One region of the Arthrobacter sp. 10L424 genome, then DNA from elsewhere that is predicted to be linked to it. Evidence: riboswitches for the same ligand, from Rfam matches in the RefSeq annotation. Region 1 holds a riboswitch; each other region holds the start of a gene.

Region 1 (9,567 bases):
AAGGACCGGGCCGCAGGAGTTCGGCAGGACATGCTTCCAGACGACGGACCAGTAGGATCCCCCGTTGAGGAAAGCGGCCTCGACGTAGTCCAGGTTGCGGACGCGGAGAACTTCCGAGCGCACCACACGGGCGAACGAGGCAATCGAGGCGATGCCCACACCGACGCCGAGCGAGATTGGTCCCGGCGCGAACGCGGTCACAATGATGAGGGAGATCAGGAACCCCGGCACGGCCAAAAGCACGTCCACGAGGCGCATGGTGCCCGCATCGGCGGCCCGGCCCGCCGTCGCGGCAAACAGGCCCAACGCCGTTCCCACCACGAAACCGATCAGGACAGCGAGCCCTGCTGTGAGCAGGGTCTGCGAGGTGCCGTGGACGACCCTCGAGTAGACGTCCCGGCCCAGGTGGTCGGTTCCGAACCAGTGCCCGGCACTTGGCGGCTGGAATTTCTGTTTCGGAATGCCACTGATGGGGTCGAAGGAGCTGAAAAGGCCCGGCAGGAATGCCCACCCCAGGACGATCAGCAGCGGAATGACGGTCAGCCACAGACCCGCCGAGCGCAGGATGTTTCCCTGGCGCTTTCCCTGGCGCTTTCCCGGGCCGCGCGGGCCGGTGCCGCCACCGGCGGGCGGCGAGGCCAAATCAGCGATAGGGTCCGTTCGTAGTAGATCGATGCTCACAAGGTTCTCCGTTCTGGCTCAGGCAGTCAGTGCTCTTGGCGAGCCGTGGGCACTGCTCTTGAGGATGCGGGGATCCAGCAGCGGATACAGCAGGTCGACGATCAGGTTCACTGCAACGAACGCCGACGCCGTCAGCAGGACCAGGCCCTGGACCAGCGGGACATCCTGGACTGTGACCGCCTGAAGGACCACCGAGCCGAGGCCGGAGCGGGCGAACACGGTCTCCGTGATCACGGAACCGGCAAGCAGGGTTCCCACCGTGATACCGGCAATGGTCATTGCCGGACCCGCCGCATTCTTCAGGGCGTGGCGGTAGAAGATCCATGCGGGGGACGCGCCCTTGGCCCGCAGGACGTCGACAAACGGTTGCTCATAGACTTTCGTGATGCTCTTGAGCAGTACCTGCGCGATCGGGGCGGAAACGTGAAGGGCCAGGACAAGGACGGGAACTGCCAGCGACGCAAAGGATCCGTCCGGGAACAGGGACATCACGCCGAGCTGGATGGACAGGAGCTGCAGGAGCACGAGCCCGAGCCAGAACACCGGAACCGCTGCGAACAGCGGCGGGAGATTGGTGATGAATCGCTTCAGCGCCGCCGACCGGCTCAACGTGGCCGAGGCCACGAGGGCCACCGCGAGGACGACGGCCACCACGAAGGCGCTGGAGGCCAGCGCCAGGGTGGACCCGGCTACCGCGCCGATGCGGGTCGCCACGGACTGCCCGGAGGCCAGGGAGTACCCGACGTCTCCACCGAGCAGCTGCCCAAGCTGGCCGAAATACTGCACCAGCAGCGGCTGGTCGTAGCCGTATTGGGCTTTCATGGCATCAATCGTTGCCTGGTCCGCCGCAGCGTCCGCCGAGAGGAAGATCGTGACCGGATCGCTGGGCAGCAGCTGGACTGCCAGGAAGACGAGCGTGTACGCCAGCCAGATGACAAGCAGCGCCTGCCCGAGGCGCCGCGCAAAGTAGAGGCCCATGACGGCCTACTTGCCGGTTTTCCAGGCACCCTGGAAAATCGGCGCGGTACCGGAGGTGAAGTCGACATGCGCCTTCGCGTTGGCGCCGTAAACCTGGACTTCGTCCCAGAGCACAAGGGCCAACGCCTGGTCCACAACCAGCGCGCGCTGTTCGTCGGCGACGAGCTGCTTGTGCGCTGCGGGGCTGGTGGCGGCGCGTTCCTTAGCGAAGAGTTCATTGAGCTGCTGGTCCGCATTCAACGTCTGCGTGTTGGTGACCGGGCCGAAGACCGGCCCCAGGCCGCCGTAGGCAAACTGCCGGGTTCCAAAGAATTCCACGTTGGGATCCTTCATGGCAGTCGCCAGGAAGGCGTTGTCCGCCGCGCGGTTGACCAGCTTCACGCCGATCTTGCGCCACTGCTGCTCGATCAGCTCGAAAGCGGGCTTGATGACCACGGAGTTATTCGACGACGTGACGGTGACCTCAAGCTTCTGGCCGTCCTTGGCGCGGATGCCGTCGGAGCCAACCGCCCAGCCGGCCTCCTCGAGCAGGCTCTGCGACTTCTCCGGGTTGTAGGCCAGGTCGGCGGAGAGATCAGTGAAGTCAGGCGCTTCACGGTTCAGGACGGAGCCGGCCAGTTCGTAGCTGTCGGAGAGCACCGTGTCCTTCAGCGTCGGCCGGTCGATGCCCAGCTGCAGTGCCTGGCGGACCTTCGCGTCCGCGAGTTTGCCGCTGCCGATCCGTACTGCGGCCATGTTTGCCGTCAGGTCAATGCCCTTGGCCGGCAGGACCTGGTTGCCGCTCCCGGCAAGGGCAGTTTCGTCGGCTGGCTGCAGGCCGCGGACCAGGTCAACCTGGCCGGTCTGAACGGCGCCCGCACGGTGCGCCACTTCCGGCAGGTACTTCACGACGACCTTGTCCAGATAGGCGGCACCCTGGTTGGCGGCACCCTCCGGCGCCCAGGCGTAGTCGGAACGCTTGGCCAGGACGATTTCCTCGTCGGCCTTCTCTGATTCGAAGGTGAAGGGACCGGAACCGGAGATTTTCGCGATGGCCGACTGGCCGGCGTTGTCCAGGGTGAGGGTCTTCGGCGAGACGAGTCCGGCGGTGACGGAGGACGTGGCGCGCAGGAAGCTGGCGTCGGGGGAGGACAGCGTGACCTCCACCTGGTCCTCGCCGATGACCCGGGAGGACTGGTAAGTGGAGAAATCAACGTTCGGCTGGATCTTCGCACTCTCGATGCCCTTCCCCAGTGCGTCGAAGTTGGCCTGGACCGCCTTGGCGTCCAGCGGTGTTCCATCGCTGAAGGTCACTCCCGGGCGGATCGTGAAGGTGAACTTGGTCTGATCCTCGCTCGCGGTGAACTTGCTCGCGATCCAGGGGACGAGCTCGCCCTTCTTGGCATCGAAATAGGTCAGCCGGTCCAAGACGCTGTTCAGGACGTTCGCCTTTTCGTAGAAGCGCGCCGCCTGGGTCTGGAAGTTGTTGATCGGGGTGACCTCGGCGAAGACGAAGGTTCCGCCCTGCACCGGGGTTCCGTCCTGAACCTGCGAGGCCGCGGTGCCGGCCGGGTTGGCGCCGCAGGCGCTCAGGGCCAGGGCCGCCGCCCCCATCAGGGTCAGCAAACGCAGGGGGCGGCGTCTGGCCTTCGTGTTGGTCGTTGCCGTGCGTGATTCATTGGTACCCATCGGGGATCCTCTCGGTCATGACCGAGGAACTCCAGAATCGCAGGCCCCACACACGCCGGCCGCCGCAGGGCGCAGGGTGGTGGAACCTGGGATCGTGGCAATATCCATCGGTCCTGGCATTAGCACCGTGCCCGAAGGTGGTTGCTACGGCGTCATCGAGCCAGGTCTCTCAGCCGATCTGGATGGTTAGTAATTCGTAAAGAAGGTCGTTTCTCATTGCCGCGACCGTTTCCAGTGGAGGCAACACCTACTTTCCTGCAGAATCTTCGATTTCCCAATAATTACGACACGTTTTGCAACAAATGATCACAAAGGCCCGGTTTCCGCGTCCGGGCGTCTCACGGCTGGCGTTACATCTTGGCGAGTTTCGCCCGCACCATCATGAAGATGCCGTAGCAGATCAGGCCCACGCCGACGGCGGCCAGCATGTACACGCCGAAGGGCTGGTCGCGGAGGGCTTTCAACCCGCCGTCGACCCCGGTTGACTCCTCGGGGTGCGCCTTCACGGTGGCGATAATGACGAGCAGCCCCACAAGGAGCAGGGCGATGCCTTTGGCTGCATAGCCCACGACTCCCAGGACCGTCACCGCAGTCCGCGCCCGTTGCGAGGCAGGGAGGCGGAGGTGTTCGGCGAACGACTGGCGGAAGCCCCGGATGGCGTACACGATCCCGGTGATCGCCACGGCTGCGCCGATGGCGAGCAGGAGGGCGTAGCCGCCGGGGGCTTTCAGCACGGACGCAGTGAGGTCGCTCGTGGAGCTGCTTTGGTCAGAACCGGCGCCGTTGGCGAACGAGAACAAGGTGATGGCGAGCCCGGCATAGACGACGGCCTGCAGAGCGGCTTTGAGCTTCTTTGCCAGCTTCTTCTTGGCCGGCAGGTGCTCGAAGTCGAAAATGGCGTCACTGGTCTGCCAGATGGCGAGGGCCACGCACGCCGCGAACGACGTCCACAGCAACAGCGGGCCGGCCGGCTGGCTGGCGAGCTGCTGAACGGCTCCGCTGACATCGGCTTTGCCTTCCCCGCCCATGGCGAGCCGGATCGCGACCACGCCGATGAGGAGGTGCAGGATGCCGCTCACAGCGAAACCGGCACGGGCCACGACCTCCAGCGCACGGGAGTTGGTGATCTCTTCCGCCGTGTCCGCGGCGGTTTTCATTTCTTTTTTGATGGCGGATTCCTCAACTGTCTCGGTGGTTCTGCCGGGCCTTTGGCCGGCCCGGTTCATGCATCTCCCGCAATCGTGCCACGCCGGGCCGCCCGGGAACAGCACCCGGGAATCCGGGCCGGGGAAGGCGGCAGCAGAGGGGTCGGACCCGGCCGGCGGGCCGGCTCGACCCGAACTACCGGCGCCGGTAGCTGAGGTCGAAGATCAGCCGGCCCGCCTCGTGCGCCTTGTTCTCGAAACTCGTCAGAATCCGGCCGTCGAACCGCGGCGCCCAGCCGCCGGTCTCGTCGGTGCCCTCGTTCGGGCCGGTGTGTTCGGTGCTCACCGGGGCGCGGCCCTCCTTGACGGGGGCGCCGCCCACAAGGGATTCGACGCCGGATTCCCACACCTTGGTGAGGGGGCTCTCCGGGCCGCTGCGCTCGCCGTCGTGCAGGTTCTCGAAATCGGGGGATCCGGCCAGGACCTCCCGCACGTGCACGGCGTAGTTGGACCAGTCCGTCGCGATGCGCCAGAGGCCGCCGGGCTTGAGGGCCCGCGAGGCCAGTTCGGCGAAGGCCGGCTGGATGAGGCGGCGCTTGTGGTGCCGGGACTTGTGCCACGGGTCCGGGAAGAACACCCACAGCTCCGTCACGGAACCGGCCGGCAGCATGGTGGCGAGCACCTCGGGGGCGTTCGCCTCCACGACGCGGACGTTGCTCAGGCCGCGGCTGTTGATCTTGATGAGGGTGTTGGCCAGCCCCGGGGTGTAGACCTCAACGGCGAGGAAGTCCGTGTCCGGGTTCTCCTCGGCGGCGTGGCAGACGGCGTCGCCGAGCCCGGAACCGATCTCCACGATCAGCGGCGCCTTGCGGCCGAACTCGGCTTCGGCGTCGAAGACGTAGTCCGGGTGCACGGACGTGTTGGCGATGTGGCGGGGGACCTCGACGGCCCACCGGTCGGAATGCTCCTCCCACGCAGCCTGCCGGCGGCCCTGCAGCCTGGTGCCGCGCCGGACGAAGCTGACCGGGCGGCCGCCGTAGGTGCCGAAGGAGGCCTGGCTGCCGGGGGTCACCGGGCGCGGTGGCTGCGGCGTTTCGGGGGATTCTGGGGTTTCACTCATCCCTTCCAGAATAGTGGAGTTCCGCCGTCGGGCCGTTGGGACCGTGGCACGCGTTCCTGTCCGGGGTCCGTGGCAGACTGTCCGCATGACCGACGCAATACGCGAATACTGGGATGGTCAGGCGGCGGACTTCGACCGGGAGGCCGATCATGGCCTGCTGGATCCGGGCGTCCGCCGGGCCTGGGCCGGGCTGATCCTGCCGCTCATCCCCGTGCCCGCCAGCGAAGTGGCCGATTTGGGTTGCGGGACCGGCAGCCTGTCCATCCTGATGGCGGAGGCGGGCCACCGCGTCCGGGGCCTGGACCTGTCCGCACGGATGGTGGAGGCAGCGCGGGTAAAGGCAGCCGAGGCGGCCAAGGCTGCCGAAGCCGCGGGCGCCCGGGCCCCGGCAGCTGTTGAGTTCCTGCGGGGTGACGCCTCGGAACCGCCGTACCCGCCGGCGGGCTGCGACGTCGTCCTGGCCCGTCACGTGCTGTGGGCGCTGCCGGATCCGGACGCCGCGCTTGGCCGTTGGACGCGGCTCCTGCGCGGACCCGGAACCATGATCCTGGTGGAAGGGCTGTGGGGCACGGGGGCCGGCATTTCCTCGGCGGAGTGCCGGGAACTGGTTCTCAGGCACCGCCGCCACGCCGACGTCGTCCCGCTGACAGACCCGGCGCTGTGGGGGAAGGAGATCGGCGACGAACGCTACCTGATCCTGAGCCGGACCTGACAGGACCGTCGGCGGGGTGCTGTTGACGGGCGCCGCAGGCGGGCGCTGCTGCCAACGCCAGCGGCGACGAGCCTGCCAGAATGGGTCCGTGACTGCACCGAAGAGCTCCCAGGACTCCACCGTCGGCGGCCTCGAGATCGAGGACGGCCGGGGCATGCTGGTGGACGCCGAGATCGACGACGTCCCCGCAGCGGAACCCACCCGGGCCGCCGGCCGCCGTGCGCTGGCTTACCTGGGCGTGTGCCTTGTCCTGATCGGGCTGAACCTCCGCACGGTGTTCTCGAGTTTCTCTGCAGTTCTTCCGGAGGTGACAGCCGACGCCGGGCTGCCGGGCTGGGCGGTGGTGGTCCTCACCACCGTGCCGGTGACGCTGCTGGGCGTCTTCGCCCCTCTGGCTCCTGTCCTGGCGCGCCGTTTCGGGGCCGAGCGCGTGCTGCTGGGCGCCATGGCCGCACTCACCGCAGGGCTGCTGCTGCGGCCCCTGGACGTGGGCGATGCAGGCCACCTCCCCGCACTGCTGGCCGGGACGGCGACCTGCGGCGCCGCGATCTCGCTCTGCAACGTGCTGCTGCCCGGCCTGGTGAAGCGCGACTTCCCGCACCGTCTCGGCCTGATGGGCGGCCTGTACACCACGGCGATCTGCGCCTCAGCGGCCCTCGGCGCCGGATTCACCTACCCCGTTTTCAGTGCGACAGGGGAGTGGACCGCGGCGCTGCAGTTCTGGGCGCTGCCCGCCGGCGTTGTTCTTCTGCTGTTCCTGCCGGTGGCCATCCGGCAGCGCCACGGCCGCCAGCGGTTGTCGCACGGCGGCGTGAACGTGTGGCGCTCGGGGATTGCCTGGCAGGTGACCATCTTTATGGTGCTGCAGGCGATGATGTCCTTCAGCGTCTTCGCCTGGCTGGCCCCGATCCTGCGCGAACGCGGCGTCGACGGCGGCACAGCCGGGCTGATCGTCTCCGTCTCGATCGTGCTGCAGATGCTGGGGTCCCTGTTTGCCCCGGCGCTGGCCACCCGGTTCCGGGACCAGCGCGGTATCAACACCGTGGTGGCGCTGATGACCGGTGGCGGCTTCGCACTGAGTATTTTCGGGCCGCTGGAGCTGATCTGGCTGTGGACCGGGCTGCTGGGCCTGGGCCAGGGCAGCCTGACCGCCGTCGCGCTGACCATGATCATGGTCCGCACCCGGGACGGGCACACCGCCGCGCACCTGTCCGGCATGATGCAGGGCGTGGGCTACGGGGTGGGCTCCACCGGCACGCTGATGGTCGGCCAGCTGCACCAGGCCACGGGATCCTTCGCGGCGGCCGGGGTGCTGTTCCTCGTCGTCGGATTGCTGGCCGCGGTGTTCGGCTACCGCGCCGGGCGGAACCGCTTCGTCGGCGGTTGAGCCCGTCTCCGGCTGAATCTGGCGGCAGCTGGGCTCAGCGGCGCAGGGCCTTCAGATACTGCTCGACGAGGTAGTCCGCGATGGCCAGGCACGACGTTGCGGCTGGCGACGGCGCGTTCCTCAGCAGCGTCACGGGCCCCACCTGGTCCACCGCGAAATCGTCCAGCAGCGACCCGTCGCGGCCCCAGGCCTGGGCCCGGACGCCCGCGGCTGTCTTCGCCGTCAGGTCCGCCATGGTGAGCTCGGGGATGAAGCGCCGGGCCTTGCGGTAGTAGGCCGGTTTGAAGAGCGACGCGCTGATCTCGTCGATGCCCATCCGCCAGTGCTTTTTCGCCAGCGGGCCGGCTCCGGGCCACCGCAGCGAATCCCAAGTGTCCTTCACCGAGACGGTCCGCCAGCCGTAGCCCTCGCGGGCGAGCGCCGGGACGGCGTTGGGACCCACATGCACGTCGTCGTACACACCGCGGGTAAAGTGCACGCCGAGGAACGGGAACCGGGGGTCCGGCACCGGGTAGATCATCCCCTGCACCAGGTGGTCCCGCTCCGGGCTGAGTGACCAGTATTCGCCCCGGAACGGGAGGATTTTCGGCGAGGGGTCGGCGCCCACCAGGCGGGCCACGACGTCGGACTGCAGGCCGGCGCAGGCAATCACCCGGTCGAAGACGTGCTCGGACCCGGCGGTTACTACTCGCACGGTGCCGCCTTCAACTGCCATCGCAACCACCTCCTGCCCGAGCAGGATGGTGCCGCCGGCGGTGCGGACGTCCTGGGCCATCGCTTCCGTAATCGCCGCGAAATCGACGACGGCGGTGTGCGGCGAATGGACCGCCGCCACCCCTGCGACGTGCGGTTCGATCTCGCGCAGCCGCGCGGCGCCGTCGATCCGGGCCAGGCCGGGCACGCCGTTCGCCCGGGACCGCCGTTCGATTTCGGCCAAGGCAGGCAGCTCGGACTCGTCGACGGCGACCACCAGCTTGCCGACTTCCCGGTAGGGAAGGTTCTTCTGCAGGCAGAAGTCCCGCAGGGCCGCACGTCCGGCAACGCACAGCTGGGCTTTCAGCGAGCCCTCGGCGTAGTAGAGGCCGGCGTGGACGACGCCCGAGTTGTGGCCGGTCTGGTGGGCGGCCAGCCGGTGCTCCTTCTCGAAGACCGTGACGTCTCCCGTCCCGGCCTGGGCAAGGGCGCGGGCCAGTGCGATGCCAACAATCCCGCCACCGATGATTCCGATTCGTTCAGTCACGTCATTGCGTCCTTGTCGCCGTGGTCTTCCCGCGAGTATAGAACCCCGCCATTGCTCAGGGGCTGCGTCCCGGCCGCCGGCTGTGGCATGCTTCCCCTTAAGCCAACATCCCGGTTCCGCCAGGAAACTCCGCCCGGCAACGGGCCCTGACCTCAACGTCAGCTGAGGTTCCGCGGATCCGTCCACGACTACCGATCAGGCCACGCCCTTGCCCCGCACCACCCCCGCCCCGACCCTGGAATCAGCCGGCATCTTCCACCGCGAGTACCTGCTGGTGACCCTGGGTGCCTGTGCCCTCGTGTTCCTGGCTGCCTTCGAGTCGCTGGCGGTGACCACGATCATGCCGCTGGTCAGCCGTGAACTGGATGGGGCCGCCTTCTACGCCCTGGCGTTCGCCGGTCCGCTCGCCACCGGCGTCATCGGCATGGTGGCCGCCGGAAACTGGTCGGACCGGCGCGGCCCGGTGGGGCCGCTGTACGCGTCCGTGGCCATGTTTGTGCTGGGCCTGCTGATCGCGGGAACAGCGTCGACCATGCCCGCCCTCGTGGCGGGCCGCTTGGTCCAGGGCCTGGGCGGCGGCGCCATGACCGTGGCGCTGTATGTGGTGATCGCCCGGGTCTATCCGCCCGTGCTGCA
Region 2 (9,567 bases), on a different contig from region 1:
GCCCCTCGCGACTGACCGGCATCGCCCATCTCCGCGGGCACGAAACGGACCGGCTCGCCGCCCTCGTGGCCGAGATCAACCGCCTGGGCGGGGATGCCGAGGAGACCGGCGACGGCCTCGTCATCCGCCCGGCGCCGCTGCGCGGCGGCGTCGTCCACAGCTATGCCGACCACCGCATGGCCACGGCGGGCGCCATCCTTGGCCTGGCAGTGCCCGGCGTCGAGGTCGAGGACATCGCGACGACGGCCAAGACCATGCCGGACTTCCCACAACTCTGGGAAGCCATGCTGGCGCAGCGAACCGCAGCAGAGAAGGACTCCGCCGGTGGCACGCAGCACTGATTCCTGGGACGAATCCGACGTCCGGATCCGCCCCAACAAAAAGGGATCCCGGCCCCGTACCAAGGACCGGCCCGCCTATGACGACGCCGTCACCGGCCGGATCATCACCGTGGACCGCGGCCGCTACACCGCCGTCGTCGCCGAAGGCACACCCGAAGAGCGCAAGATCATCGCGGCCCGCGCCCGGGAGCTGCGCCGCAACCCGGTCGTTGCGGGCGACTTCGTCTCCCTTGTCGGGGACGTCAGCGGCGAACCGGACACGCTGGCCAGGCTGGTCAAGATCCAGGACCGCAAGACCCTCCTGCGGCGCAGCGCCGACGACACGGACCCGATCGAGCGCGCCGTCGTCGCCAATGCCGACACGCTGGTGATCGTCGTGGCGGCCGCCAACCCGGAGCCGCGGACCGGCTTCATCGACCGCGCCCTCGTCGCCGCGTACGACGCCGGCATCGAGCCGCTGCTACTGGTCACCAAGGCCGACGTCAAGGATCCCGCGGAACTCCTCTCCAATTACCAGCACCTTGCCTTCCCGGTGATCATCTCCAAGACGGCGGATTCCGCTGCCTCCGGCATCGACGCCCGCTCCGACGACGGCCTGTCCGCGCGCCTGGACAAGGACGCCGTCTCGCAGCTGCGCGGCCACCTCGACGGGAAGGTCACCGTCATGCTGGGCCATTCCGGCGTCGGCAAATCCACCATGGTGAACGCCCTGACCGGCGCCGAGCGCGCCACCGGCGGGGTCAACGCCGTTACTGGACGCGGCCGCCACACGTCGTCCTCCGCCCTGGCCCTCAAGGTCAACGATGCCCCGGCGGGCAGCTGGATCATCGACACCCCGGGCATCCGCTCCTTCGGCCTGGCCCACGTGGACCCGGACCGGATCCTGCGGTCCTTCCCGGACCTCGAGCCCGGCACCGACGACTGCGAGCGGGGCTGCAAGCACGATTCCAGCGCCGTCAACTGCGGAGTGGACGCCTGGGTGGCTGCCGGCCACGCGGGCGAATCCGGCCCGGCCCGGCTCGCCTCGCTCCGCCGCCTGCTGGGGACGGACCCGCGGATGGAAGCACAGGACGTCAAGGAACTGGGCACCGTCTCGTAGCCGGCTGCGGTGCCGCCTACCGCTCCCCCGCCCGCTTTGGCGGTAGTTTGGAACCATGAGTCAACCCGCTTCGAGCTACAACGATGACCTGCGCCTTGCCCATGTACTGGCAGATTCCGTAGATTCCCAGACCATGAGCCGCTTCAAGGCGCTCGACCTTCGGATCGAGACGAAGCCGGACCTCACGCCGGTGACCGACGCCGACAAGTCAGCCGAGGAAGCCATCCGCGGCCAGCTGTCCCGCTCCCGCCCCCGCGACGCCGTGCTCGGCGAGGAATTCGGCAGCTCCGGCCACGGCTCCCGCCGCTGGATCATCGACCCGATTGACGGGACCAAAAACTTCGTCCGCGGCGTCCCCGTCTGGGCCACACTGATCGCCCTTGTCGACGAAGGCGAGCCGGTGGTCGGCGTCGTAAGCGCCCCCGCACTGGGCAAACGCTGGTGGGCCGCCAAGGGCGCCGGAGCCTACATGGGCCGGTCGCTGGCCGCCGCCACCCGGCTGAAGGTCTCCAACGTCTCGGAACTCTCGGACGCCTCCCTGTCCTACTCCAGCCTGGGCGGCTGGAAGCAGCGCGGCAACCTCGACGAGTTCCTCGGCCTCACCGAGGAAGTCTGGCGCACCCGCGCCTACGGGGACTTCTGGTCCTACTGCCTCGTGGCCGAAGGCGCCGTCGACATCGCCTGCGAGCCCGAGCTGAACCTCTACGACATGGCCGCCCTGGTACCCATCGTCACCGAGGCAGGCGGGCGCTTCACCTCCCTGGAAGGCGAAGACGGCCCCTTCGGCGGCAACGCCCTCGCCACCAACTCGATCCTCCACTCCGAGGTCCTCAAGCGCCTCAACCCCGGCCTGGACGACCTGCTCTAGCAACCCGCGGACCCGCCCCAAGGATTCCGCAACCTCCCTGTACGACGCTGTCCAAGACGGCCGGCCTCAGCCGGCCTCAAGGTAGGGCATCTTTTTGGGAGGAGAGCAGCCTTGTCTGACACAGCTCATGCCCGGACTGGCGGCACCGCCGGGATCGGCCCCGTACTACTGGTGCTCATGGCGAAGTACCGGGACCTGGGGCCCGAATCGGCCGCCGCACTGCACGCAGCCGCCACCGGGCTCGCGCCGCAGCTTCTCGCCGGCGGCTCGCCCGTCGCCGCTTCCGTGGTCCTGTCCACCTGCAACCGATTCGAAATCTACTGCGAAGTCCCGTCCGAGGCGGGCCTGGCAGCCGCCCGCACGGACGTCCTCGAGTCGGTCCATCTCGGTTCCGGGCTGCCCACGATCCGCCTTTCGGGCCTCTTCGAGGAACTACGGGGAACTGCGGCCGCGGAACACCTTTTCGCCGTTGCAGCGGGGCTGGATTCCGTCGTCGTGGGTGAACGCGAAGTCGCCGGCCAGGTCCGGCGCGCACTCTCGGACGCGCAGGCCGCCGGAACCACCAGCGGACGGCTGGGCAGGCTGTTCCAGGCCGCATCCCGCACCGCGAAGGACGTGGGGGCACAGACCGCACTCAGCAGCGCGAGCAGATCCATCGCTTCCGTTGCCCTGGACCTTGCCGCCGCCGGAGGCCCGCGGGACGGCACCAAACAGGCCGGAATCGCCGGCGCGTCGGCCGTTCTCTTCGGGACCGGCGCCTACGCCGCGTGCGTCGCGGAGCTGCTCCGGAACCGGAAATGTACCGACATTTCGGTCTTCTCCCACTCCGGCCGCGCGAAGACCTTCGTGGCGGCCAGGGGCGGCACCGCCCTCTCCGCCGGCCAGCTGCCGGCAGCCGTTGCGGGGGCGGACCTCCTCATTGGCTGCAGCGGCTCGGGGGCCCGGCTCGACGCTGCCGCCCTCACCTGGTGGCGTGAGGGTGCGGCCCGTCCGCTCACCATCATCGACCTCGCTCCCAGCCACGATTTCGACCCCCGCGTGGGCGGGCTGCCAGGCGTCGAACTCATCACGCTGGAATCGGTGCACCGCGCTGCTCCCCCGGCGGACGCCGCGGCGCTGCGCCGCGCCCGCGCCCTGGTCCAGCAGGCGGCACGCCACTTCGAGGAAGAGGAAGCCGGGCGCGCCGTGGACACCGCCGTCGTCGCCCTGCGCGAGCACCTCCATCAGGTCCTCCACAGCGAAATGGAACGCGTCAGCAAACAGCATGGCCGGTCTGCCTCGGCTGACGACGTGAACCTCGCCCTCCGGCATCTGATCCGGCGCCTGCTCCATACCCCGACGGTCCGCGGCCGGGAGCTCGCCGCGCTTGGGCGCCAGGACGACTACGCCGCTGCCCTCGATGCCCTGTTCGGCCTCAGCATCTCCACCGGCAGCCAGCGGACCGCCCCGAGCCGGGACGCCGCCCGGCCAGTCCGGGAACCCGCCGAAGAGCCCGCCGAAGCGGTCGCAGCGACGGCAAATCCGGTCTGCGGCGGCACCGCCCGCCCGGGCGCCGGATGCCCGGGAACCTGTTCAACTTTGCAGCTCCTGACGAGGCCCCGGACCGGCATCGCCGCAGCCAGCGCAGCGTGCTAGCGAGTGTGCTAGCGCCCGCGTAACAAACAGCTTCACAATCAGCCAGCACCTTTTCGCGCGGGCGGGGAATGTCCTAGGCTCGAAACAGGTCACGAGTGCCAGCGCTAAACCCCGGTTTGCTGGCCGGCAACCCTCCATTCGCGGCGGGGTGCCCCGGGTGACGACCTGGCCGGTCCGGAACGGACCCGGCAAGCGCGGATCCCCGGTACGTGGGGTCCTTTTCAAGCGAGGTCCCATGACGACTGCCACCATTCCCGCCACCCCCGAACTCCATGCCGTCGCCGGCCAAGCGCATCCCGATGCGCGGTTCGCCATCGCCCGCCGTCCGCTGGCCGCGGTGACGGGCGCCGAGATCCAGGCGCCGCTGATCCGGGGCGGCCACGTCCGCTACGCCAATCTGGACTACGGTGCCTCGGCGCCCGCACTGTCGGTGGTCTCGGCCTACCTCAACGAAATCCTGCCGTTCTACGCCAGCGTCCACCGCGGCGCCGGCTATGCCTCCCAGATCAGCACCTCGGTCTACGAGAACTCCCGCACCATCGTCCGCGATTTCGTGGGCGGCCGCCCGGACGACGCCGTGATCTTCACCCGGAACACCACCGACTCCCTGAACCTGCTGGCCGGCTGCCTGCCCGTCGTCGACGGCGTGCACACCGGCGAGGTTCTCTACCTCGACATCGAACACCATGCCAACCTTCTGCCCTGGCAGCGGGTGCCGCACCGCAGCGTCATCGCCGCGCCCACCCTCGCCGCCACGCTGGAACTGCTCCGCGGGGAACTCGCCCACGGCGGCGTCAGCCTGCTCGCCGTCACCGGCGCCTCCAACGTCACCGGAGAGATCCTGCCGATCCGGGCACTGGCCGCCCTGGCCCACGAATACGGCGCCCGGATCGTCGTCGACGCCGCCCAGCTGGCCCCGCACCGGCGGATCGACATCGCCGCGGACGGCGTCGACTACCTAGCGTTCTCCGGGCACAAGCTCTACGCGCCCTTCGGCGCGGGCGTGCTGGTGGGCCGTCCCGACTGGCTCGACGCCGGCACGCCGCACCTGGCCGGCGGCGGAGCCGTGCAGGACGCCCGGATTGACACGGTCAGCTGGACCACCGGCCCCGCCCGGCATGAAGGCGGCTCTCCCAATGTCCTCGGCGCCGCCACCCTGGCCCGGGCCACCCAGGTCATCGCCGGCCTGGACGTGGAACAGTGGCACGCGCACGAAAACGCCATCCGGTCGTTCCTCGTCGAGGGCCTCGCCCGGATCGACGGCGTGACCGTTCACCAGATCTTCGCGGACAGTGCGTCCTACGACGTGCCGGCAGGCCACGAACCGGGGAACGGGGCCGGCACCGGCACGATCGGCGTCGTCAATTTCTCCGTTGAAGGCTACGACGCGGGCCTGGTGGCGGCGTATCTCTCGGCCGAACACGGCATCGGGCTGCGCGACGGCCGGTTCTGCGCGCACCCCCTGCTCCGTCGGCTCGGGCTGCCCTCCGGCTCGCTGCGGGCCAGCTTCGGAGTCGGGTCCCGGCTGGAGGACGCCCAGCGTCTGCTCGCCGGTATCCAGGAGCTGCGCCAGACCGGCCTCGGCTGGGACTACGTGGTGGACGCGGGAAGGTGGGTTCCGGCCAACGACACCCGCAGCTACCCGCACTGGGCACCCAACACGCCCGGCACTGCCGGCGCGGCCCCCTGCACCCAGGACTGACCGGGCGGGGAACCAACCTGGCATCGCAGCCCCTGCCGCGTGCGGTAAATTCGAAAGGTACCCATCCGGACCTGCCGAAGGAGATCGCACGTGGCACGCGGTGGCCCCAAACTGCACGGGGAACGGCGCCAGGAGCTCGGGCAGAGCTTCCAGGACGGCGGGGAGCACTACGAACGCGTGCGCCCGGGCTACCCCGACGACTCGGCCGACTGGCTGATTCCCGCCGGGGCGAAGGACGCCGCGGACCTGGGCGCCGGCACCGGGAAGTTCACGGCGCTGCTGGCCGGGCGCGGGCTGCACACGGTGGCTGTTGACCCGTCGGCCGACATGTTGGAGCAGCTGCGCAGGACGCTTCCGGGCGTCACCGCCGTCGAGGGTACCGCCGAGCACACGGGTCTGCCCTCCGGGGCTTTCGACGTCGTCACGGTCGCCCAGGCCTGGCACTGGTGCGATCCCGTGCTGGCCAGCACGGAGATCGCCAGGATCCTCCGCCCCCATGGTGTCCTGGGGCTCGTCTGGAACCAGCTGGACACGTCCGTTCCCTGGGTGCACCGGCTCTCGCGGATCATGCATGCCGGCGACGTCCACAAACCCCACTTCAGGCCGCCGCTGGGCCCTGAATTCGGGGGGCTGGAGAGCCACCTCACCCGCTGGGAAGATCCCGTGCGCACCGCCGACATCATGGAGCTGACCAAGTCCCGCAGCTACTACCTTGCAGCCAGCGAAGCGGTCCGCGCCAAGGTCCTGGGCAATCTCGAGTGGTACCTGCACGAACATCTGGGCCACGGCCCTGGCGAAATACTCCCCCTCCCCTACCTGACACAGAGCTGGCGGGCCGTCCGGGCCTGACCCGGCGGGCCCACGGTTTCACGCGCCGGCGTTGCACCGAATCTGCACGCTGGCCTATGGTTTCGGTATGCCTAATAATTGTTTATAGGCAGCTACAAATTATGGGGCGGGCAACAGCGCGCCGCCACCGGCCGCGTTGTCGTGACGCACCTACCCAGGGGAGCCCGCCGTGCTGGAAGTAACAGGACACGAAGCGCCGGCGCCACAGGTACCCGCCCGGCGGAAAAAGGGCGGCCGCCGCGCCATGATCGGCCTTTTGGGCCCTGCGTTCGTCGCCTCGATCGCCTACGTGGATCCCGGCAACGTGGCGGCGAACCTCACAGCCGGCGCCCAGTACGGCTACCTCCTGGTCTGGGTTCTGGTGGCCGCCAACATCATGGCCGTGCTGGTCCAGTACCAGTCCGCCAAGCTCGGAATCGTCACCGGGAAGAGCCTGCCCGAGATCCTCGGTGAGCGGCTCAAGCCGGTCTGGCGCCGCGCGTTCTGGGTCCAGGCCGAGATCGTGGCCGCTGCCACCGACCTGGCCGAAGTGGTCGGCGGGGCGATCGCGCTCTACCTGCTCTTCGGGCTTCCCCTGCCCCTCGGCGCCGTGATCGTCGGCGGCGTCTCCATGCTCCTGCTGGCAGTCCAGGCCCGGAACCGGCAGCGGCCCTTCGAGTTCATCATCATCTTCCTGCTGGGCATCATCACCATCGGGTTCCTGGCCGGCCTCTTCATCAGCCCGCCGGACCCGGCGGGCGTCGCAGCCGGCCTGATCCCGGGCTTCCAGGGTCCGGACACCGTGCTGCTGGCCGCCAGCATGCTCGGCGCCACGGTGATGCCCCACGCCATCTACGTCCATTCGGCCCTTTCCCGGGACCGGCACCGCCCGAACCCGCACCTCCACGTGCCCGCGCCAGCCATGACGCGCCTGGTCAAAGCCACCCGCTGGGACGTCGTGGCGGCCCTCGCCATTGCCGGGATCGTGAACATCGGGATGCTGCTCCTCGCCGCATCGACCCTGGGCGGCGAGGAGGGAACGGACACCATCGAGGGCGCCCACGCCGCGATCACCGCCAACCTGGGTCCGATCGTCGGCGTCATCTTCGCCGTCGGCCTGCTCGCCTCCGGGCTGGCGTCAACCTCCGTGGGCTGCTACGCCGGCGGCTCCATCATGCAGGGCCTGCTCAAGATCCGGATCCCGATGATGACGCGTCGGGTCGTCACCCTCATTCCTGCCGTAGTGCTGCTGAGCATCGGCTTCGATCCCACCTGGGGCCTGGTCCTCAGCCAGGTCGTCCTGAGCTTCGGCATTCCCTTCGTCCTGGTCCCGCTGGTCGTCCTGACCAGCAACAAGGCGCTGATGGGCCGCTTCGCGGACGGAATGGCACTCCGCGTTGCCGCCATCACCGCCGTGGTCCTGGTGGTCGCACTCAACCTCGTCCTGCTGTGGCTGACCTTCTCCGGCGCCGCCTGACGGTAGGCTGGACGGTGTGAAGACCAGCCTGCCATCCTCCTCGATCGAGGACTACGTCAAGGTCATCTACTCCTTTACGGAGTGGCAGGACAAGCCCATCACCTCCACCCAGCTGGCCCAGCGCCTCGGCGTCGCCAACTCTTCGGTCTCCGAGATGGTCCGCAAACTCAAGGACCAGGGCCTGGTGGACCACCAGCCCTACAGCGCCATCACGCTGACGGCCGACGGCGTCCGGCTGGCGCTGTCCATGGTCCGGCGGCACCGCCTCATCGAGACGTTCCTCGTGCGGGAGCTCGGCTACCGCTGGGACGAGGTCCACGATGAAGCCGAACTCCTGGAACATGCCGTCTCCGACACCTTCATCGAACGGATGGCTGCGAAGCTCGGAAACCCGGTGCGGGATCCGCACGGCGATCCGATCCCGGCCGCTGACGGCTCCGTGGAGATGCCTGCGGCCCACCGGATGAGCGAGCTCGACGACGGCCACACCGGCCTGATCACCCGCATCAGCGACGACAACCCCGAGCTGCTGCGCTACCTTTCCGCCGAGAAGATCGCGCTGGACGCCGACGTCGAGGTGCTGGGCAGGAAGCCCTTCGGCGGTGCCCTGGTGGTACGCATCGGCTCCGGCGGGACCCGGCGCGAATTCGACCTGGCCGAGGAAGTAGCCTCCGCGCTCTGGGTCCACAGCGAGACGACCCATCCCGGCTGCCGCCTCGAACGGCGCTGAATGCGGGCTGGACTGCCGGGCTGGCGCGCCTGGGCCGCCGTCGCCGTCGGCGGCCTGATCGGAACGGAACTGCGCTACGGGGCCGGGCTGCTGTTCCCGGAGGCGGCGGGGAGCGTCCCGTGGACCACCCTGGTGATCAACGTCGTCGGAAGTTTTGTCCTCGCGTCCCTCACCACCGTCTGGATCGCACGGCCAAAGACCGCCTTTTGGCTGCGGGCCGGCCTCGGCCCCGGGCTGCTGGGTTCGTTCACGACCTTTTCGGCGGTGGTGTTCTCCCTTGACCAGCTGTACCGTGGCGGCTTCCATGCCAGCTGGCTGGCCTACCTCGGGCTCTCCCTCGTCCTGGGACTCGGCGCAGCAGCCGCCGGATGGAAGACCGGCAAGGCCCTGGCCGACCTCACCGGCAAGGCATCATGATCACCGCCGCCCTGGTGGGGGTCTTCGGCGTCGCGGGCGCCCTGCTGCGCTTCGCCGTCGACTCCTGGTTCGCGCACCACCCGGGGCGCCATCCGCACTGGCCGTGGGCGACCCTCGCGGTCAACGTCGCCGGCTCCTTCATCATCGGCGCGGCCGTGGGGCTGACGGTCCGGCTGGGGCTGGGGGCAGAGTGGCAGGCCGGTCTCGCGACCGGGCTCGCGGGCGGCCTGACCACCTTCAGTTCCTGGACCACCGCCACGGTGCGGCTGGTGAGCGAGACGCGGTACCGCGCGGCCGCCGCCAACATTGCCGCCAACCTGATCGCCGGCCTGGCCGCGGCAGCGCTCGGGCTGGCCGTCACCGGCCTGTGACGGGCGTAACGCAGGCCTTTCGCGGGCAGTTCGAGGTCCCTCCCATCCCGTATCTTTGAAGGATGGTTACCCGACGTGAAGCAGCCCAGATCCTCGACA
Region 3 (9,567 bases), on a different contig from region 1:
TGCGGCGGCCACGGCCTCGGCGTTCAGGTCGAAGCCGCGGACGTCGTGGCCGGCCTTGGCGAGATTTACCGACATGGACCCGCCCATGTTCCCCAGTCCGATCCAAGCGATTACTGCCATGGCATAAGCTCCTTTGCTTTGCGTGTTCCTGCGCGTCGTTGCCGCAGGTCTTGCCGGTGCTGCTGATACGCGCCGTGCGCGCGTTCCGGCCGTTCACCGGAAGTTCCGTGTCCAGCATCACACCCTGTTACAGTGCAATCAAGGGGAAAAACTACAGACGGTATGTGCATGGATGCACATACCTTGATCCGAAGGAGTTCTGGTGGACTTAAGGCGGCTTCCGAGTCCCGACGATCTGCTGATCCTGCTGACCGTTGCCCGGCTGGGCAGGTTCAATGCGGTGGCGGAAACGCTCGGTACCACCCACACCACCATCTCCCGCCGGATCCTGGCCCTGGACAAGCAGCTCGGCGGGCGCACGCTGGAGCGGAGCCCGCACGGCTGGGAACTGACAGACCTCGGCAATGAGGCGGTGGCCGCTGCGGAGGCGATCGAGGAAACGCTCGGGGCGCTCACCAACCGGATCGCGCAGTCCGAAGACGTCCTCTCTGGCCTGGTCCGGATCAGCACCCCGGACGGCTTCGGCGCCGGCTTCGTGGCGCCCGCCCTGGTGCGGCTGCAGGGGGCGCACCCGCTGCTCAACGTCGAAATGCTCAGCGCCACCCGAAAGGTCAGCCAGAACCGGTCCGGAGTGGACCTCGAGGTGGTGGTGGGCAACCTGGACGTCAGCAATGCGCAGACCATCTTCCTGTCCAACTACTTCCTCCGGCTCTATGCGAGCCCGCAGTACGCCGGAGAGCACGGTCTGCCGGTGACGCTCGACGACGTCCGGCAGCACGGCTTTGTCTCGTACGTGGAGTCGGCACTGCAGGTCGCAGAACTGGGCCACCGTTCCACCCAGCTGCCCGTCCCGCGGTCCAGCTTCCAGGCCACCAGCATCTTCGCCCAGCTGGAAGCCGTCCGGCGGGGTGCCGGGATCGGCCTGCTGCCCAACTTCCTGGTGGTGGGCGACCCCACGTTCCTACCCGTGCTGCCGGACGACTTCCAGCGGCAGCTCCCCATCTGGGCGGTGGCACGGGCCGAGTCCCTGCGTTCGGCGCCGGTGCAGGCCGTGCTGGAGGCGATCCGGACCGAGATTTCCGCGCGCCAGGACGTGTTGGCGGGCTGAGCCGGCCAGCTGACGCGGTGCGGGGCCCCGATCCGGCAGATTCAGGAGTCGGCGATTCCGTTGTAGGTGGACCAGAAGTCGGCCAGCGAGAGCGGTTGACCCAGGAGCAGCGCTTCAAGGTAAAGAAGGTGTGTGTGCCAGCCGGGCAGGTAGTCCGCGGCGTGGTTTCCGAGCCCGTCGTGCTGCAACGCCAAGCGTGTCGACCTGCCGCCTGAAGTGAGCACAATCCTCACTTGCGAGAGAGGTTCGTCTGGGAACTCCCACGTCATGCCAAGAATCTGCGCCGCTTCACACTCTTGAATACGGCTGGTGCAGACATAGCCTTTGGCATGCTTAATCGTGATGGCGTTGCCGACGAGGAACCTCCCCGAGATCAGTTTCCCCAGCCAGTGCGGCAAAGCCTCAGGGCTGGTGAGCCCCCACCAGACGCGCTCCGCAGGCACGGCCATGGACCAGTTGTGGGTCACCCGCTGGTTCGCAGCGTGGAGCGAACTGTTGAGGAGTGGCATAACCGGAGCCTAGCGCAGTGGTGGATCGCTGCCGCAGGAGCGGCCTGTTGAATCGGCGGCGCAGACGGCAACAGCCCGGGTCCCGCAGTGCGGGGCCCGGGCTGTTGCCGTTGCTTCGTTGTTGCTGTCGGTTCTGCTTGCCTACTTCTTGGCAGCGGCGAGCAGGTCCGCGGTGCCCTGGGCATCCGCGGCGTCGACGTCGTGCAGGGAGATACCGCGGGTTTCCTTGAGGAAGAACACGGCCACCATCGTGACCACGCAGGCGCCGAGCAGGTAGATGGCCACCGGCGTCGAGGACTTGAACTGGCTGAGCAGGGCGACGGCGATGATCGGCGCCATTGAGCCGGCCACGATCGAGGTGACCTGGTAGCCCAGCGAAACGCCGGAGTAGCGCATCCGGGTCGGGAACATTTCGGCCATGATGGCCGGCTGGCCGGCGTACATGAGCGAGTGGAACAGCAGGCCGATGGTGATCGCCGCGAGGATGATGAGGTCGTTCTTGGTGTCCATCATCGGGAAGGCGAAGAAGCCCCAGGTGCCGCCCAGAATGGCGCCCGCCATGTAGACCTTCTTGCGGCCGAGGCTGTCGGAGAGCTTGCCGACCATGGGGATCACGGCGAAGTGGATTGCGTGCGCCACGAGCAGCAGGAGCAGGATCCGGGAGGTGTCCGTCTGGACGATGACCTTCAGGTAGGTGATGGAGAACGTGACCACGAGGTAGTAGAGGATGTTCTCCGCGAAGCGCAGGCCCATGGCGGTGAAAACGCCGCGGGGGTAGCGGCGGAACACTTCGCCGACGCCGTAGCCCTTCTTCTCTTCCGCGACTTCCTTCTGGGCCTCCAGGAAGATGGGGGCGTCAGTGACCTTGGTCCGGATGTAGTAGCCGACCAGCACGATCACGGCGGAGAGCCAGAAGGCCACGCGCCAGCCCCAGCTGAGGAAGTCAGCGGAAGACAGCGTGGCGGACAGCGCGAACAGCACACCGGTGGCGAGCAGGTTGCCCAGCGGAACGGCGGACTGCGGCCAGGAGGACCAGAAGCCGCGGGACTTGCTGGGGCTGTGCTCGGCAACGAGCAGGACTGCACCGCCCCATTCACCGCCAACAGCGAAGCCCTGGGCGAAGCGCAGGAAGACGAGGAGTGCCGGAGCCCAGTAGCCGATCTGCTGGAAGGTGGGCAGGCAGCCCATCAGGAAGGTGGAGACGCCCACCAGGATGATGCTGAGCTGGAGCAGCTGCTTGCGGCCGAACTTGTCGCCGAAGTGGCCGAAGACGATGCCGCCGATGGGGCGGGCAACGAAGCCGACGGCGTAGGTCAGGAAGGCGGCGATGATGCCGTCAAGTTCCGTGCCGGAGTTCGGGAAGAAGATCTTGCCGAAGACGAGGGTCGCCGCGGAGGCGTAGAGGAAGAACTCATACCATTCGACTACGGTGCCGGCCATGGAGGCCGTTACAACTTTCTTGAGGCCGGACGATTTGACGTCTTCCTCTTCCGGCCGCCTGGCGGCAGCGTTTTGCGTACTCATTTCGACTCCTTTGGCGTCTCCGTCGACACCCTATGGACCTCTGGGCAATGGATACCTGTGATTTGTGACACGGGCATCATTCTCAACGAGTATGGACGCTCAAGCCCCGGTCCTCAACGGCCATTAGTGCAGAGCGCATCTGCAAAAATGCACAACTGGCCTCATTCTCCGGTGCTTCCGTCCACGGATTCGCGCAGCAAATCGGCGTGGCCGTTGTGCCGGGCGTACTCCTCGATCATGTGGCAAAGGATCCACCGCAGGCTGGGCGCCCCGCCGTCGGGCCATGCACGGCGTGCCAGCGAGTCCGTCCCGCCGTCGGCGAGGGCCTCGCCCACGAGGGTGCGCGAGCGCACAGCGGCGTCCTGCCAGCGGGTGCGGAGCTCGCCGGCGGAGTTCCCGGCGGCCGAGGCAAATTCCCAGGGCGGTTGCCGGTCCTTCCTCCGGCGCCAGTCCGGGCCCGACGTCGTTCTGCCGGACCGGCGCGGCCCGTCCGGCAGAGTGCCGAAGTACGCCTAGCCGAAGAAGTTCTGCCGAAGCTGGGTGCTGAGCTGGCCGATCTCGGTCAGGAAACCGTCGTGTCCGATCGGCGCCTCGATGGTGTGGACGGCCACGTCCCCCGGCAGGGCGGCGGCGAGCGCCCGGGACTGGGCCGGGAAGTACAGCCGGTCCGAGTCGACGGCTGCCACCAGGAATTCCGCCGTGGCCGGGGCCAGGGCCTCCGTGAGGGCGCCGCGGCCGCGGCTGATGTCATGGCTCATGAGCGCTTCGGTGATGGCGATGTAGCTGTTCGCATCGAAGCGGCGGACCAGCTTGTTGCCCTGGTGGTCGAGGTAGCTCTCCACCTGGTAGCGGCCGCGGCCGGCCAGCGAGCCTGCTTCCAGCGGGGCCTCTTGTTCCTGGGCATTCCGGCCGAACCGTCCATCCAGCTCCGCGGCCGAGCGGTAGGTGATGTGGGCGATCCGCCGGGCCAGTGCCAGGCCTGCTTCCGGCTGCTGACCGCCGTAGTAGTCCCCGCCGTTGAAGTTGGGGTCCTGCCTGATGGCCAGGGTCTGGGCCTGGGCGAAGGCAATCTGTTCGGCGGTGCTGCTGGCGCCCACCGAAAACACGCCGCAGCGCCGGACCCGGTCCGGGTAGCTGACGGCCCACTCGAGTGCCCGCGCCCCGCCCAGTGAACCGCCCAGCACGGCGTACCAGCTGCGGATGCCCAGGGCGTCCGCCAGCCTGGCTTCGGCCGCCGTCGTGTCCCGCAGGGTGACCAGCGGGAAGCGGGACCCCCAGGGCCGGCCGTCCGGCGCCGGCGTCGAGGGTCCCGTCGAGCCGTAGCAGCCGCCAAGGATGTTGATAGAGACGACGAAGTACTTGTCCGTGTCCACGGGGGCGCCGGGTCCGGCAAGCTGCTCCCACCACCCCGGTTCCTCGCCGGCACCCCGCGTGACGTGGGTGTCCCCCGTCAGGGCGTGTTCGATCAGCACCGCATTGGAGCCGTCCGGATTGAGGGTTCCCCAGGTCTCATAGCCAAGGGTGACATCCGGCAGCCGGGCGCCGGATTCGAGGTCCAGGTCGCCAATCCGGAGGTACCGGACCGTTCCATCCAGGGCTGCATCACCCGGAACCGGGGCCTGGACGTGGGCGGTCGTGTTTACGGGTGCACCCTGGCGGGTGACGGCAATCGTCATGTGAGGACCTAACTTCGCGCTTGCCCACCGTCAGCTGACCGGCAGGCCAGGTCTTCACCCGGGGCACCCCGCCGCGAAAGGAGGGTTGCCGGCCAGCAAGCCGGGGCTGTCGCTGGCACTCATGACCTGCACTGAGCTTACGAAATGCGGCGGCGTTGTGGCGAAGATTGTGACGCCCGTGTGACAGCCACATGCGTCAGCACCGCAGTTTCCCCACTTTTGAAGGCCGTGGGCGGCGGGTCGCCCCGGAGTGTCGGCGACTCCCGGCCTCATGCCCGCAAAGGTGGGGAAACTCGGCGTTGACCTCGCTTAGGCGTCCTTGGCCGCCCGGAAGCCGGCTTCGAGGTCCGCGAGGATGTCGTCGATGTGCTCCAGGCCCACGGACAGGCGCACCAGACCGGGGTTGACGCCGGCAACGGCCTGCTGCTCCGGGGAGAGCTGGCTGTGCGTGGTCGACGCCGGGTGGATGACCAGCGAGCGCACGTCACCGATGTTCGCGACGTGCGAGTGCAGCTCCAGGGCGTCGACGAACCGCTTGCCGGCCTCCGCTCCCCCGGCGATGTTGAAGGCCACGACGGCGCCGGTCCCCCTGGGCCCGTACTTGCGGCCGCGCTCGTACCAGGGGCTCGACGGCAGCCCGGCATAGGCGACCGATTCGACGTCGTCCCTGGCCTCGAGCCATTCGGCGACAGCGGTGGCGTTGGCGACGTGCCGCTCCACGCGCAGGCTCAGGGTCTCGATGCCCTGGGCGATGAGGAAGGCGTTGAACGGGGATACCGCCGAGCCGAGGTCGCGCAGCAGCTGGACGCGTGCCTTGAGGATGTAGGAGAGGTTGGCGCCGAGGGCGCCGTCCTTGCCGAGGTCCCGGGCGTAGACCAGGCCGTTGTAGGTGGGGTCAGGGGTGTTGAATCCCGGGTACCGCTCCGGATCCGCGCCGAAGTCGAAGTTGCCGGAGTCCACGATCACGCCGGCGATCGCGGCGCCGTGGCCGCCGAGGTACTTGGTGGCGGAGTGGACCACGATGTCCGCGCCCCATTCGATCGGCCGGATGAGGTACGGCGTGGAAAGGGTGTTGTCCACGATCAGCGGCACCCCGGCCTCATGGGCCACCTGCGAGATGCCCTCGATGTCCAGGACGTCCTGGCGCGGGTTGGAGACCACTTCGCCGAAGAACAGCTTGGTGTTGGGCTGCACGGCGTCGCGCCACTGGGCCAGGTTGTCCGGGTCCTCCACAAACGTTACGAAGATACCGAACTTCTTCAGGGTGTGCGCCAGGAGGTTGTAGGTGCCGCCGTAGAGGCTGGGGCTGGCCACCACATGGTCTCCGGCCTCGGCGATGTTCAGGATCGCGAAAGTCTCCGCGGCCTGCCCGGAGCTCAGCAAGAGCGCCGCGAGCCCGCCTTCCAGGCTGGCCACGCGCTGTTCCACGGCGTCCTGGGTGGGGTTGCCGATCCGGGTGTAGATGGGAGCCAGTTCGGCGAGGGCGAACCGGTTGGCGGCGCTTTCAGCGCTGGGGAAGACGAACGACGTCGTCTGGTAGATCGGAAGCGACCGGGCACCGGTGGCGCTGTCCGGCTCCTGGCCGGCGTGGATCTGGCGGGTTTCGAAGGACCAGGCGTTGGACATCGGAGACTCCTTTGGGGACTGGGCACAGACTGCCCGGAGCTCCTTGGCCCGGGTCAACTCTGGCGCCGCGCTTGCCTTCCGGCGGGCGCCGGACGGCCAGGTCTTCACCCGGGGCACCCCACCGCGATACGAGGGTTGCCGGCCAGCAAGCCGGGGCTGTGCGCTGGCACTCATGACCTGACCCCAGTCTAGGAACGGGTTCCGGGCTCTGGATAGCTTTGTGACGAAGATGAAGCCGGGCGGCCGGCTGGCCCGGCCGGGCCCCCTGGTTCCGCGCAATGACGCGGAAAAGAGCACTTCGGGGGCACCCCGAAAATGACATCCCATCTCGGTTAGGCGAGCCTAAGCTGAGAGCCGCATCACAAAGTGCCAAGATGAGGTCATGCGCATGGATCACGTCTCTTACGCCTGTGAACAAGATGGCCTCGCTGCCACCACCGAACGAATTGCGTCTGCCCTCGGCGTCGAAGCCGTGAAGGGCGGAGTACACCCCCGATTCGGGACCCGCAACATGATCATCCCGCTCGCGGGACACAAGTACCTGGAGGTCGTGGAGGTCCTGAACCACCCGGCCTCCGACAAGGCCCCCTTCGGCCAGGCCGTCCGTGCCCGCTCCGAAGCAGGCGGCGGCTGGATGGGCTGGTGCGTCGAGGTTGACGACCTGGCCCCGTTCGAGGAGCGGCTCGGCCGCGCCGCCGTCAACGGCAACCGCAAGTTCCCGGACGGCCGCGAACTGGTCTGGAAGCAGATCGGCATCCTCGGGCTCATCGCCGATCCCCAGGTCCCGTACATGCTCAGGTGGGAAGGCGACCCGGAACTCCACCCGTCGAAGGCCTACGAGAGCCAGGTCAAGATGTCCGCCCTCACGATTGCCGGCTCCGCCGAGCGCGTCACCGAATGGCTGGGTGTTCCGGTGGAAAAGCCGCTGGAAGACGTGGCCGTGAACTGGATCGCTCCCCGCGGAACCCCCGGCATCCTGTCCGTCACGTTCGAGACGGCCTCCGGAGCCGTCACGATCTGACGTTTCACCGCCCCACACTTCGGCCGCCATCAGCGGGTGCCAATGACGTCACCCACCGATGACGGCCGAAATACTTTAACGCCAATACAGAAACGGCGCACCGGCGGCCCGGCCGGCTCTGAAAGGCGACGCGGGGTCACTTCGCGCCCGTCCAGTGCCTCCGGATGGGCTCGAAGTGACTCCGCGTTGCTTTGTGTTGGTGCGCACTCAGCCCAGGCCGATGGCCTTGCCAAAGAGGCTGAAGCCGACGAATGCCACGATGTCCAGGACGGCGTGGGCGATCACGAGCGGCATCAGCCGGCGGGTTTTGGTGTAGACCACGGCGAAGATGACGCCCATGATGGCATTGCCGATGAACGGGCCGAACCCCTGGTACAGGTGGTAGCTGCCCCGCAGCATGGCGCTGGCGAAGATGGCCGCAGGCACGGACCAGCCGAGCTTCCCGAGCCGGTCCAGCAGGTAGCCCACCACGATCACTTCCTCCACGATCCCGTGCCGGATCGCGGAGAGGACCAGCACCGGCACCGTCCACCAGTAGGCGTCCAGCGCGCTGGGAATGATCGCCGTCGTGATGCCGAGCGCGCGGCCGGCGGCGTAGAGGCCCAGCGACGGGATGCCGATCAGCGCCGCCAGGCCGAAGCCCTGCAGCAGGTCCCTGCCGGGCCGGTTGAAGTTGAGGCCCAGTCTCTGGAAGGCCGTGATGCCGTGGCCGGACGGCCGGTTTTCCGTCAGGAAATAGATCACGAGGACCACGGGGACCAGGGCGAAGATGATGTCCAGCAGCTGGTAGGTGAGGTCGAAGTACTCGCGGCTGCTTTGCGAGCGGTTCAGCGTGGAGGTCCCCTCGGCGAGCGGCGCCCTGGTCATCTTGTCCAGCAGCTGCACCACCGAATACACGGCCGACTGTCCCAGGGACAAGCCCAGGACAATCCACATTTCAAGCCGCAGCCGGCGGCGGGAGGGAACCAACATGGTTACATCTTGCCTGCAGTTGCCGGTAGTTGCCTGAATCGGGGCCGCGACGCTGCCGGGCCCTATGCTTGGGGTTTATGAGTGCGCCCGGGAAAATCATTCTGATCCGGCATGGCCAGTCCGCCGCCAACGCCGACACTTCCATCTACAACCGGGTGCCCGATTACCGGATTCCGCTGACCGAACTCGGTGTGGAACAGGCCCGGGCAGCCGGTGAACAGGTCCGGCGGCTGCTGGACGGCCAGCAGGCCTGCGTGTATGTCTCCCCTTACCTTCGGGCCTACCAGACCCTGGAGGCCCTCAACCTCGGTCCGCTGATCGAGCGGGTCATCGAGGAGCCGCGGCTGCGGGAGCAGGACTGGGCGAATTTCCAGATCGCCGGCGAGATCGAGGACCAGAAGGAGCTCCGCAACGCCTACGGCCACTTCTTCTACCGCTTCCGGGAGGGCGAATCCGGCTCGGACGTCTACGACCGGGTCTCCTCATTTATGGAAACCCTGTACCGCCACTGGTCCAGGCCGGACTACGCCCCCAACGCGCTGTTCGTCACCCACGGGCTCACCATGCGGCTGTTCTGCATGCGCTGGTTCCACTGGTCCGTGGAGTACTTCGAGTCCCTCAACAACCCGGACAATGCCGAGGTCCGGAGCCTCCTGCGGACCGAGCTGGGCAAGTATGAGCTGGACAAACCCTTCAGCCAGTGGGTGGAGCGCCGCGTCGACGAAACGGTGCTCGACGCCCCGCCGATGTATTTCTAACTAACGAAACTGACTCGCAGCAGGGGCTGTTTTGAGCGTCCAAAACAGCCCCTGCTGCGAGTCAGTTGGGTGGGTCAGCGGGCGCGGACCCCCGCGCGCCAGACGGCGTGGGTCAGCGGAATGCCGGGCCGGTAGGCCAGGTGCGTGGCCGAGGGCGCGTTGAGCAGGTGCAGGTCCGCGCGGTGTCCGACGGCGATCGAGCCGACGGCGCGTTCCCCGTCGGCGTCGTTCCCTGACTCCCGGCCGAGCGCCA

What was found. Region 1 has a riboswitch for S-adenosylmethionine ahead of AC1DC5_RS16715 (ABC transporter substrate-binding protein). Riboswitches for the same ligand answer to the same signal wherever they lie in the genome.
Region 2: linked by a shared signal. The riboswitch ahead of AC1DC5_RS13975 (aminotransferase class V-fold PLP-dependent enzyme) and the one ahead of AC1DC5_RS16715 (ABC transporter substrate-binding protein) in region 1 are both predicted to bind S-adenosylmethionine.
Region 3: linked by a shared signal. The riboswitch ahead of AC1DC5_RS09845 (bifunctional o-acetylhomoserine/o-acetylserine sulfhydrylase) and the one ahead of AC1DC5_RS16715 (ABC transporter substrate-binding protein) in region 1 are both predicted to bind S-adenosylmethionine.

The regions. Positions count from the first base shown of each region.
Region 1 covers NZ_JBFTJH010000011.1:55,299-64,865, reverse strand. The annotation lists gene AC1DC5_RS16725 (ABC transporter permease) at 1-681, opposite strand, end outside; gene AC1DC5_RS16720 (ABC transporter permease) at 700-1,659, opposite strand; gene AC1DC5_RS16715 (ABC transporter substrate-binding protein) at 1,666-3,327, opposite strand; SAM riboswitch class I at 3,429-3,516, opposite strand; gene AC1DC5_RS16710 (DUF1206 domain-containing protein) at 3,678-4,484, opposite strand; gene trmB (tRNA (guanosine(46)-N7)-methyltransferase TrmB) at 4,669-5,592, opposite strand; gene AC1DC5_RS16700 (class I SAM-dependent methyltransferase) at 5,678-6,304, shown strand; gene AC1DC5_RS16695 (MFS transporter) at 6,459-7,691, shown strand; gene lhgO (L-2-hydroxyglutarate oxidase) at 7,726-8,931, opposite strand; gene AC1DC5_RS16685 (MFS transporter) at 9,140-9,567, shown strand, end outside.
Region 2 covers NZ_JBFTJH010000008.1:12,637-22,203, reverse strand. The annotation lists gene aroA (3-phosphoshikimate 1-carboxyvinyltransferase) at 1-341, shown strand, start outside; gene rsgA (ribosome small subunit-dependent GTPase A) at 325-1,440, shown strand; gene hisN (histidinol-phosphatase) at 1,496-2,308, shown strand; gene AC1DC5_RS13980 (glutamyl-tRNA reductase) at 2,486-3,943, shown strand; SAM riboswitch class IV at 4,031-4,144, shown strand; gene AC1DC5_RS13975 (aminotransferase class V-fold PLP-dependent enzyme) at 4,179-5,645, shown strand; gene AC1DC5_RS13970 (class I SAM-dependent methyltransferase) at 5,736-6,494, shown strand; gene AC1DC5_RS13965 (Nramp family divalent metal transporter) at 6,664-7,950, shown strand; gene AC1DC5_RS13960 (metal-dependent transcriptional regulator) at 7,967-8,680, shown strand; gene AC1DC5_RS13955 (fluoride efflux transporter FluC) at 8,681-9,097, shown strand; gene AC1DC5_RS13950 (fluoride efflux transporter FluC) at 9,094-9,468, shown strand; gene AC1DC5_RS13945 (hypothetical protein) at 9,531-9,567, shown strand, end outside.
Region 3 covers NZ_JBFTJH010000004.1:23,586-33,152, reverse strand. The annotation lists gene mmsB (3-hydroxyisobutyrate dehydrogenase) at 1-120, opposite strand, end outside; gene AC1DC5_RS09870 (LysR family transcriptional regulator) at 323-1,228, shown strand; gene AC1DC5_RS09865 (SRPBCC domain-containing protein) at 1,270-1,737, opposite strand; gene AC1DC5_RS09860 (MFS transporter) at 1,879-3,261, opposite strand; gene AC1DC5_RS09855 (mycothiol transferase) at 3,423-3,758, opposite strand; gene metX (homoserine O-acetyltransferase MetX) at 3,774-4,937, opposite strand; SAM riboswitch class IV at 4,949-5,064, opposite strand; gene AC1DC5_RS09845 (bifunctional o-acetylhomoserine/o-acetylserine sulfhydrylase) at 5,247-6,620, opposite strand; SAM riboswitch class IV at 6,626-6,741, opposite strand; gene AC1DC5_RS09840 (VOC family protein) at 6,946-7,584, shown strand; gene AC1DC5_RS09835 (CPBP family intramembrane glutamic endopeptidase) at 7,792-8,556, opposite strand; gene AC1DC5_RS09830 (histidine phosphatase family protein) at 8,634-9,314, shown strand; gene hutI (imidazolonepropionase) at 9,389-9,567, opposite strand, start outside.